Linked DNA regions of Silvibacterium dinghuense. The main gene of each other region encodes a partner of the protein of the gene in region 2 in a complex. Links are inferred from orthologs where the notes say so. Each region holds a gene or a part of one and is shown on either strand. Other genes may lie near its edges.

Evidence for each region.
Region 1: the proteins of ESZ00_RS02940 (region 2) and nuoH are in contact, whole or in part, in a cryo-EM structure (PDB 6ZJN), measured with the Thermus thermophilus proteins. The link is inferred for Silvibacterium dinghuense from one-to-one orthologs. Residues at the interface, in WP_096411123.1 of Thermus thermophilus: Thr2, Leu3, Lys4, Leu6, Ser9, Thr13, Tyr16, Leu17, Val22, Thr23; in WP_096411122.1 of Thermus thermophilus: Arg41, Phe42, Val44, Arg45, Met46, Thr296, Tyr354.
Region 3: the proteins of ESZ00_RS02940 (region 2) and ESZ00_RS14460 are in contact, whole or in part, in a crystal structure (PDB 6I1P), measured with the Thermus thermophilus proteins. The link is inferred for Silvibacterium dinghuense from one-to-one orthologs. Residues at the interface, in WP_096411123.1 of Thermus thermophilus: Val22, Thr23, Val24, Pro25, Tyr26, Pro27, Val31, Ala32, Leu33, Phe37, Pro64, Ala65, Asn94, Met95, Leu96, Arg97, Cys98, Ile99, Phe100, Phe119, Glu120, Met121, Ala122, Asp123, Tyr124, Glu125, Tyr126, Asp128, Leu129, Lys144; in WP_096411117.1 of Thermus thermophilus: Ala56, Arg57, Asn58, Asp59, Arg62, Phe63, Ala110, Ser113, Ser114, Gly115, Gly116, Met117, Asn119, Gln125, Asn126, Asp134, Val135, Tyr136, Val137, Pro138, Gly139, Cys140, Arg143, Glu145, Ala146, Ile148, Tyr149, Ala150, Met152, Gln153.

Annotation. Positions count from the first base shown.
Region 1 is NZ_SDMK01000002.1:469,001-471,811, reverse strand. It holds nuoH (NADH-quinone oxidoreductase subunit NuoH), read right to left. Parts: upstream 2,029-2,811; coding sequence 973-2,028; downstream 1-972. Other genes in the region: nuoG (NADH-quinone oxidoreductase subunit NuoG), read right to left, coding at 2,092-2,811; ESZ00_RS11190 (NADH-quinone oxidoreductase subunit J family protein), read right to left, coding at 413-907; nuoK (NADH-quinone oxidoreductase subunit NuoK), read right to left, coding at 104-409; nuoL (NADH-quinone oxidoreductase subunit L), read right to left, coding at 1-90. UniProt on the Escherichia coli protein: NDH-1 shuttles electrons from NADH, via FMN and iron-sulfur (Fe-S) centers, to quinones in the respiratory chain. The immediate electron acceptor for the enzyme in this species is believed to be ubiquinone.
Region 2 is NZ_SDMK01000001.1:773,646-776,996, forward strand. What follows is about bases 590-3,351. They hold ESZ00_RS02940 (NuoI/complex I 23 kDa subunit family protein), read right to left. Parts: upstream 2,337-3,351; coding sequence 1,842-2,336; downstream 590-1,841. Other genes in these bases: ESZ00_RS02925 (YqjF family protein), read left to right, coding at 590-701; ESZ00_RS02930 (PleD family two-component system response regulator), read right to left, coding at 735-1,058; ESZ00_RS02935 (PPC domain-containing DNA-binding protein), read right to left, coding at 1,177-1,683; ESZ00_RS02945 (molybdopterin-dependent oxidoreductase), read left to right, coding at 2,555-3,091; ESZ00_RS02950 (UbiD family decarboxylase), read right to left, coding at 3,264-3,351. Also shown: more of ESZ00_RS02925, read left to right, coding at 1-589. UniProt on the Escherichia coli protein: NDH-1 shuttles electrons from NADH, via FMN and iron-sulfur (Fe-S) centers, to quinones in the respiratory chain. The immediate electron acceptor for the enzyme in this species is believed to be ubiquinone.
Region 3 is NZ_SDMK01000003.1:106,571-109,551, forward strand. It holds ESZ00_RS14460 (NADH-quinone oxidoreductase subunit B), read right to left. Parts: upstream 1,795-2,981; coding sequence 1,207-1,794; downstream 1-1,206. Other genes in the region: ESZ00_RS14455 (OmpA family protein), read right to left, coding at 1-703; ESZ00_RS14465 (ammonium transporter), read left to right, coding at 2,121-2,981. UniProt on the Escherichia coli protein: NDH-1 shuttles electrons from NADH, via FMN and iron-sulfur (Fe-S) centers, to quinones in the respiratory chain. The immediate electron acceptor for the enzyme in this species is ubiquinone.

The DNA.
Region 1 (2,811 bases), on a different replicon or contig from region 2:
CTTGGGCAGGCGGCGGCCCAGCAACCCGTTTAACAGGAAGCCGGCAAAGGGGATGACGGGGAGAAGCCAGAGATGCAGGGAACCGTTCATGATTGCCTCGGCCTCACAGTTTCATCAGGTCGACCGAGTCGACGTTCAGGGTATTCCGCGTACGGAAGACGGCGATGATGATGGCCAGGCCTACGGCGGCCTCGGCGGCGGCGACGACCATGACGAAGAAGACGAAAATCTGCCCGCTCACCTGGTGCCAGTGGTGAGCAAAAGCCACGAAGCTGAGATTCACCGCGTTCAGCATCAGCTCAATGGACATGAAGACGCTGATGATGTTGCGCTTGACAAGAAAAGCGGCGACGCCGATCGAGAACAGGATGGCGCTGAGGATGAGGTAATAGGAGATAGGGACGACCATCGATCAGTGCTCCCTTCTTGCTAGCGCGACGGCGCCGAGGATCGCTACCAGAATGAGGACGGAGGTGACTTCAAAGGGCAACAGAAGATCGCGGAAGAGCACGCGGCTCAGGTCCTGCGTCGTCACCAGGTAGTCGCCGAGTTTCGCGCCGCCCAGTGGGCCGCTGTTCTGCAGGAACATGTAGGTGAGTGTGGCGATGATCGCCGCGGCGCCGGGGAAACCGACCAGATATGCAGCCTTGCTGCCGTGCGTCTTCTCTTCCTTGCCTGCGTTGAGCAGCATGATGACGAAGGTGAAGAGCACCATGATGGCACCGGCGTAAACGATAACCTGTGCCGCGGCCAGGAACTCGGCTCCGAGCAGCAGGTAGAGCACGGCCAGCGAACTCATCACGACGATGAGCGAGAGCGCGGAGTTGATGGGATGCCTTTGCAGCAGGAGATTCAGCGCTCCTAACACGCAAAGCCCGCCGAAGATGAAGAAGAGAACCAGATGCATCGCTTCAATCACTCACATGTGTGCCTGTTGAGTCGCACGAAGTCAGACCGGTTGCGAAATAGAGGCTAGCCGGCACGGAACGCAAGCCACAGGCTGGTGGCGATGATATTCAACACCGCCAGTGGCATCAGAAACTTCCAGCCGAAGCTCATCAGCTGGTCATAACGGAAGCGCGGCAGCGTGCCGCGCACCCAGACATAGAGAAAGAGGAAGAAGAAGACTTTTGCAACGAACCAGAAGACCGGCAGGAGCGCCTGAACAATCGGGCCGCCAATCGCCGGCAGAAGGTTGCCGAACGGGCTCGACCAGCCGCCAAGGAAAAGCAGCGTCGCCACGCAGCTGACGGTGATCATGTTGGCATACTCGGCCATGAAGAACATGGCGAACTTCATCGAGCTGTATTCCGTATGGTAGCCGGCCGTGAGCTCGCTTTCAGCTTCGGGAAGGTCGAACGGCGCGCGGTTGGTTTCCGCATACGCAGCGGTGAGATAGATAAAGAAAGCAACGAACTGGAATCCGCCGAAGACATTCCACGAAAGCAGGCCGTGCGTCGCCTGGACGTCGACAATGTCGCGCAGGCGCAGGGACTGCGAGCGCAGGATGACGCCGACCAGTGAAAGTCCGAGGGCGAGCTCGTAGCTGATGACCTGGGCACTGGCGCGCAGCGCGCCCAGCAGCGAGTATTTATTGTTCGACGCCCAGCCCGAGAGCGCAATGCCGTAAACGCCGACGCCGGTGATGGCCAGCAGGATGAGCAGACCGATATTGACATCGGAGATCTGGAAGAGATCGACTCCCTTGTAACGAATGTCGTCGCCAAAGGGGATCATGGAGATCGACATCAGGGCGCAGGCCAGCGCGATGATCGGTGCGAGCACAAACAGCGGCCGATAGACCGACTCCGGCATCAGGTCTTCTTTCAGAAAGAGTTTCAACCCGTCAGCGAGCGGCTGGAGCAGGCCGAAGGGGCCGACGCGGCTGGGTCCCCAGCGATTTTGGATGCGGCCCACCACCTTGCGCTCCAGCAGCACCGTGTAGGCGACCGCGGTCAGCAGAATGACCGTGACGACGATCACCTTTAACACGCTCAGCAATAAGAAAATCCAGATGCTTACTTCCACAAGGGCCTTCCTGAATGCGTTCCTGATGCGTTATGTGTCTGCTCTTGCCTCAGCAGGGCGCCATCAATCTGCTGCCGTTTCCTCGGCACTGGTCAACATGGTCGGAGAGTTGGCAACCTCGGTGAGCTTTGCACTGTAGCGGCCGAGAGTCCCCGAGGTCGCGAGATGATCGTTGGCCGGCAGGACCAGATCGCGGCGTACCACGGTGCCATCAATCTGCACGAGCTCGGACTTCACATGTTCATCGTTGCCCAGCAGCAGGTCGAGGCGGGGAACATCATAGGCCGGAACCAGTCGCTGGATTTCGTCGAAGATCGCGAAGGGATCGAAGGGGCTGAGCTTCGGCTCGAGGCTGTGTGCGGCGAGCCATACCTGATGGCGATCGGCTTCACCGGACTGTGCGCCGCGGGTCTGGCCGAAATCGGCCCGTACCCCTTTGCCGACAGGCACGAAGGCCCGGGGATTGGCGCCCAGCTTGGCGGCCATGCGGACAATGATCTCGAAGTCGGCCCGTACACCGCTCTTGTCCGCGCCCTTCTTGACCAGCTGCAGATCACCGTACGTGTTCGTCGCAGTGCCGGCCTTCTCATAAAGATTGGCGGCAGGGAAGACCACATCGGCGAGCACAGCCGTCTCGGTGAGGAACATGTCCTGCACAACGAGGAATGTATTCTTGAGGGCTGAGGGGTCGACCCCGTAGCGGGCTACGGGATTCGAGCCGACGATATAGAGAGCAGCAAGATCGCCAGCGCCGGCAGCGTCAAACATCTCGACAAGATCGAG
Region 2 (3,351 bases):
CGCCGCTTATCCCCTCCGGCCTCACCATCGATACCTTTGACGGCTCCGCGTGGATCGGCGTCGTTCCCTTCTGGATGGACCAGATCCGCCTCCGCGGACTACCCGCCATTCCCGGGCTCAATCGCTTTCCCGAGCTCAACCTGCGCACCTATGTCCGCGAGCCGCACACCAACCTCGGCGGCGTTTATTTCTTCTCGCTCGATGCCGCCAACCCGATCGCCGTCACCATGGCCCGGACCTTCTACCGCCTGCCCTATCACTGGGCGAAGATGAAGATCGAGCATTGCGATAACCGCGAATTCCTCTACTCGAGCGAGCGCCGCTTTGCTTCCGGCCATTCGCCGGCCCGTGCCCGTTTCCGCGCCCGGTATCGCTCTCTCGGGCAGGCCTCCGACAAGCAGGGCCTCGAGCAGTTCCTCACCGAGCGCTACGCCCTCTACACTGCCGGCACAGGCAAGCCCGGCGAGCAGGATGCCATCTTCAAGGGCAACATCCATCATTTGCCCTGGCCGCTCGAACGCGCCGAGGCGGAATTCGAGATCAACGAGCTACCCGCCGCCCACGGCATCAAGCTCCCGGACATCCCTCCGGTGCTCCATTACAGCCGCGAGCTCTTCGTCTATGTGTGGGCGCTCGACCCGCTGCCCACGCTCGTGCCCAATCCGGCTGCGACACCGGTACCGGCTCCAAAGCCTTTGTAGGAAGTAGGAAGAATGTATAGCCGATAATCGGCCCTAGTCCCGCTTACGAAGAAAGTCTTCGATCCCCGCGACCATGGCCTTGGGATTGAATTCAGCGCGGATCACCTCGTCCGGGCAATCCGTCTCCTGCGAGACGCGGTAATTGCAGATAAAGACCACGTCCTGTCCCGCCCGCTGCTCTTTGAGCTGTTGGCAGAGCTCCTCGGCGAGGGCAATGCGCCCGTCACCTTCCACGTCGATCACTACCAGGTCATAGGCGCGTCTGCGGCTGAGTTCCAGCGCAACGGCCGAATCCAGGGTTGAATCCACCTGGTAGCCATGCACGCGCAAAATCTGGTCGCGCAGGCCGAGAATCATCTCTCGGCTGCAAATATGGAGAATTGAGGGGCCCGCTTCGCTCATAGGTAATCGCTGGGCAATTTTACCCCACCCGGCATGCCTCCAAAGCAGAGCGCCACCCACAGCCGCAGTACGACTAGGGTTTTGGATCGATCAGCGTCAGATCGGTCTCCGGATCGAAGCGCTTCTGCATACCGGCCGGATCGACTGTCACCATGACCTCGAGCGTCGGGCGCACCTGCATCTCCACCACATGCCCAGCCCGCGTCGAGCCGTCGAGCATACCCAGCACGGCATGGGCATGAACCGCCGGCCTGCCCTGGTATATGGCGATGTCGCCGCTCATCGAGGCGACCTCCATCTGCCCGGTGTATGGCGTGATGCGGTACATCTTCTTTGCCTGATCGAACCAGCCAAGCCGCGCTCCGCTAATTGCTCCGATGGCCGTAAAATGCGCGCTGGTCACGTGATACTGCTTCGCAAATGCGACGAGCCCGCTGAAAGCCTCATCGCCGGTGTAGAAAATCACCGCGTACTCCTTCACTTCGCCAGTGGAGGTGAGCTGCTGCACCTGCATGCGCGGCGCAGAGCCCGTGGCCTGGATGGCTTTCGGCGAGAGGAAGACAGCTGGCCCCGTGCTCACATGGCCGGATGCCGACTGAGCCCGGATCCATGTGCACGTACCAAGGCAAAGGGCCGCAATCCCTGCGGCCCTGCTGACTTGCTGTATCGATCGCCTCCTCAGAACAGACAGGCCGGCATGCAAATGCAGCACCTCACCTTTCCTTCGAGGAAGCCTGTTTACTTCACGGAATCGGAATGCGCTGCCAGTTCGCCGGGCATGCCCGCTGTCGATACCAGCATGTCTTCCTTGCGCATCACCAGGTTCGTCGCGTTCAGGCTGGCCAGTTCAAAGCCATGCCCATGCGTGATCGCATCGGTGGGGCAGGCTTCCACGCAATATCCGCAGAAGATGCAGCGGTTGTAATCGATGTTATAAACCTTGGCATAGCGCTCGGCGCTGGAGATGCGCTGCTCGGCCGTGTTCTCGTCCGCCTCGATGTAGATACAGTTCGAAGGGCAGGCTGCCGCGCAAAGGAAGCAGGCCACGCACTTCTCCAAACCGTTCTCATCGCGCTGCAGCACGTGCGCACCACGGAACCGCTCCTGGAAGACTGCTCCGCGCAGCGGGCCCGGCCCATCCGGATAATTCTCGACCTCGGTAGGTTGGAACATCTCTCCAAAGGTGATGCTCATCCCCTTGGCGATTCCAGCGATATTGCGCACGATCGACATGCCCACCGTTATATACCGCGCACAGCAACGAAATCCAGAGCGAATGGCTTTCCCATTCCAGTTCAAACACTTAGCTGGACCGGTTTGACCCGTTTTGCCTCATGCTCCTACACCATTACCAGCCTGAGCATGCCTCTCTGTCTCCGGCCTGCCGCCGGATTCGATCCCCTATACTGACTTCGCCAGTAACTTCCTATTTCTCGCCAGCGGAGATTCCGATGTCTCGCACTCCCATCCTCGCTTTTGCTCTGCTCCTGGGCTCTGCGGTCTTTGTCTCGCCATGCGCTCGCGCCCAGACAGAGATGGCCCACGAGCATGCACCCGGGCCACTTGTCACCGCACTCGCTATCCACACGCCTGCCGGCAGCGCAACGCTCTCACTCGAGGACCTCAAGGCGAAGCCGCACATTACGGTTACCGTCCATAACCCACATACGAATGCAGACGAGACCTACTCCGGCGTACCGCTCATCGAGCTGCTCGCCCCGCTCGGCACGCCGCATGGGAAAGACCTGCACGGCAAGGGGCTCTCGGACTACATCATCGCCACCGGCTCAGACGGCTATAAAGCGGTCATCGCCCTGGCCGAGATCGATCCGGAATTCCATCCAGGCCAGGTGCTCGTCGCCGACACCATGGACGGTAAGCCCATCGATGCAAAGACCGGCCCGTTCCGCCTGGTCGTCAGTGAAGACAAGCGTCCGGCGCGTTCGGTGCACAACCTGGCCTCGATCGAGCTGAAGGCAGCGGAGTAGAACGAGTCAGCGGGCTTTCGTGTGCAGAGGAACAAAAAGGGTGCCCCACCCAAGCTCCGCTTGGGTGGGAAGCATCCAACGCTCGCTGCCCGGAGTCTTCATCTCTCTCATGAAGTGCAAATTGGAATCGCGACCAAAGGGAGCGGAGGCCGAAGGCAAAAGGCCTGGACGGCTAGTCCTCAATCCCCAGCGACTTCCAGATCGCATCCACGCGCGACTTCGTCGCATGGTCCATCTCGATCATCGGCGGCCACGGCCGT
Region 3 (2,981 bases), on a different replicon or contig from region 2:
TGCCTTCGGAGCTGCTGCCGCTCACCGTCACACCCTGGCCGCTCCAGCTGTAGGAAGCAGTCTTCTTGGGGTTCAGGTTCGTGGCGGTGCCGGTAACGGTGATCGGGTCACCCGGATAGACCGAGTTCGGGCTCACCGCGCAGGAGTACTGCACCGGCGGAGGCGGTACGATGTTGCCGAACTTGAAGACCAGACCGGTGCTCAGACGGGCATTGCCGACGTTCGCGCGGCCGCCAAAGGCAACTTCAGGTCCGTAGTTCGCGTGGAAATACTCATAGTCTGCCTGGAACAGGCGAAGACCCAGGCGATGATGCCAGAACGGCAGATCGTAGTCCAGACCGCCGCCGGCCGTCAGAGCCGGACCCCAGGTGTAGTTATGCGCCGCGTAGGGTTCGTCGTTCGGACCACCCAGGCGGACACCGCCGGCCAGACCGTGAACGAAGGGCGTCATGCCCTGCAGCGGGAAACGGAAAATGATACCGGCCTGCGCGGTCTGCGCGCCGTCATTGTTCCCATCCGGATGGTTGGCGTACTCAACCTGGCCGCCCACATACTTGTTGAAGTAGTATGCGCCGCTGATGATGGCACCGTAGTCAATCGACGAGTAGCTGTCGGAGAACGTCGTGCCATCCAGCTGAGGGGTCTGAACAGTACCCTTCGGAGCCAGGTACGAATAACCGGCAAAGATGTCAATCCGTGACACCGGAGCCTCTGCCGCAGCAGAGGGCGTTGAGGACGAACTCTGCCCATACATGCTCGATGCGCCAAGTCCTACAGCACACCCCACAAGCAGAATTCGGCTCAAAGGATTCAAGAAACGAGAATGCATGCGCCTATCCTCCAAAACCTTTGGAAATCGAACAAAAACCACTTTAAGGCCTAACTGGTACAGGCCAGGATTACAAAACCATCATCACGACTGCAGCGAAAGTCTGGAACTGCAGAAAATCTGACATTGCGGAAACGAAACCATGAGCAAGCCGGATGACTCTGTGCGGCGGTATTCAAACTACCACACTTTCTTTTTGTTAGAGCATAATTTCTTCAACGAGTTGCCTGCACTTGCGAGGATTTTTTTCTTCCTTCCGGCAACTTCTACATACCCTGCAAAGCATCTCGCAGGCACGTCGCAGACCTCGCCAGCCGCTCTTTTCCCTTGCCATGAGGAACGATCGTCAACGAATTGCAACTTATTGAAACATCATACTATTGCAGATTGAGTGCCCGCTTCAGACTGCCCCGCTCGCGCTGAATTTTTTCCTGCAGCAGCGTAATCGCATAAAGAAGCTGCTCCGGACGGGGCGGACACCCCGGGACATACACATCGACAGGTATCACCTGATTCACCCCCTGCAGGAGTGCGTAGTTGTTGAATACGCCTCCCGAGGTCGCACAGGCCCCCATCGAGATCACCCACTTGGGCTCCGGCATCTGGTCATAGAGACGCTTGATCACCGGCGCCATTTTGTTCGACACGCGCCCCGCAATCACCATCAGGTCCGACTGCCGCGGAGACGGCCGGAAGACCTCTGCCCCGAAACGCGCCACGTCGAAACGCGATGCTCCCATCGACATCATCTCGATCGCGCAGCAGGCCAGGCCGAAGGTCATGGGCCATACCGAATTCTTGCGAATCCAGTTCACTGCCGCATCCAGAGAGGTCAGGAATACACCGTCCGGCTGGTCATAGCCGTAGCTGACTTCTGCCAGCTTCTGACGGTTCTTCGCGCTGCTCTCCAGTGCCCCGAAAAGATACCGATCCTGCATCGTGCTGCCGTTCGTGGCGTCGCTCATATGCAACCACTATACCTCCGGCAGCCATCCTGCGATTCCCTGCCCCGGGGAATTTTCGACATCCTGTTCCTCTGCTCCATCTCGTTCGCAGGGCGTGCCTTCTTCCCGAATCACCCTTTGACCGGCAGCCTCATGGCTCAGGACGCGATTCTTTGTTTGAGCTTTTCGAAAAATATGTAAAAGTAGCTCCAAAGTTCGTTGTACCTTCAGGTCTCATTCGCTCCGAAAAAGGCACTCCGCCCCACGCGATTTCATGCCATTGTGAGCGAATGCCGGATACCCTCCGGCATCGATGCAGCTTGCCACCTTTCGATTTTGGGAGTGTTATGCGTTCTTCTTTCCTCGGGATTTTTCTCGCACTTGCTCTCTTCTGTTGCGGCACCTCGTTTGCGCAGTCCGCTCCTTCGCCGTCTACGGCTGACCAGATCGCCAGGCTGCAGGCTCAGGTTGCGCAGGCCCAGTCCTCGGCCGACAACGGCTGGATGCTGGTCAGCGCCGCACTGGTCCTGATGATGACCGGCCCCGGCCTGGCCCTCTTTTACGGCGGCCTGGTGCGCAGGAAGAACGTGCTCTCCGTCATGATGCAGAGCTTCGCCATGATGGCCATCATCACCATCATGTGGGCCATCGTGAACTACAGCCTGGCCTTCGACGCCGGCACCACCTTCATCGGCGGACTGCACCACCTCTTTCTCAAGGGCGTAGGACTCAATCCCGATCCCGATTACGCGGCTACGCTGCCTCTGCAGACCTTCATGGTCTACCAGCTGATGTTTGCCATCATCACCCCGGCGCTCATCACCGGCGCCTTCGCCGAACGCATGAAGTTCAGCGGCATGGCGGCCTTCCTCATCCTCTGGTCGATCGTCGTCTACTCGCCCATGGCCCACATGGTCTGGGGCAAGGGCGGACTGCTGAACGCCTCGCTCGGCGGCCGCTTCCCTTGCCTCGATTTCGCAGGCGGTACCGTCGTCCACGTCACCTCCGGCGTCTCGGCGCTGGTCACGGCCATTTACCTGGGCAAGCGCATCGGCTATCCCAAGGAAGCCATGATGCCGCACTCGGTCGTACTCAGCTTCATCGGCGCCTGTCTCCTCTGGGTCGGCTGGTTCGGCTTTAACGCCGGCAGCGCACTGGCCGCCGGAACCCTCGCCACCAGCGCCTTCGTAAACACGCACTTCGCCGCC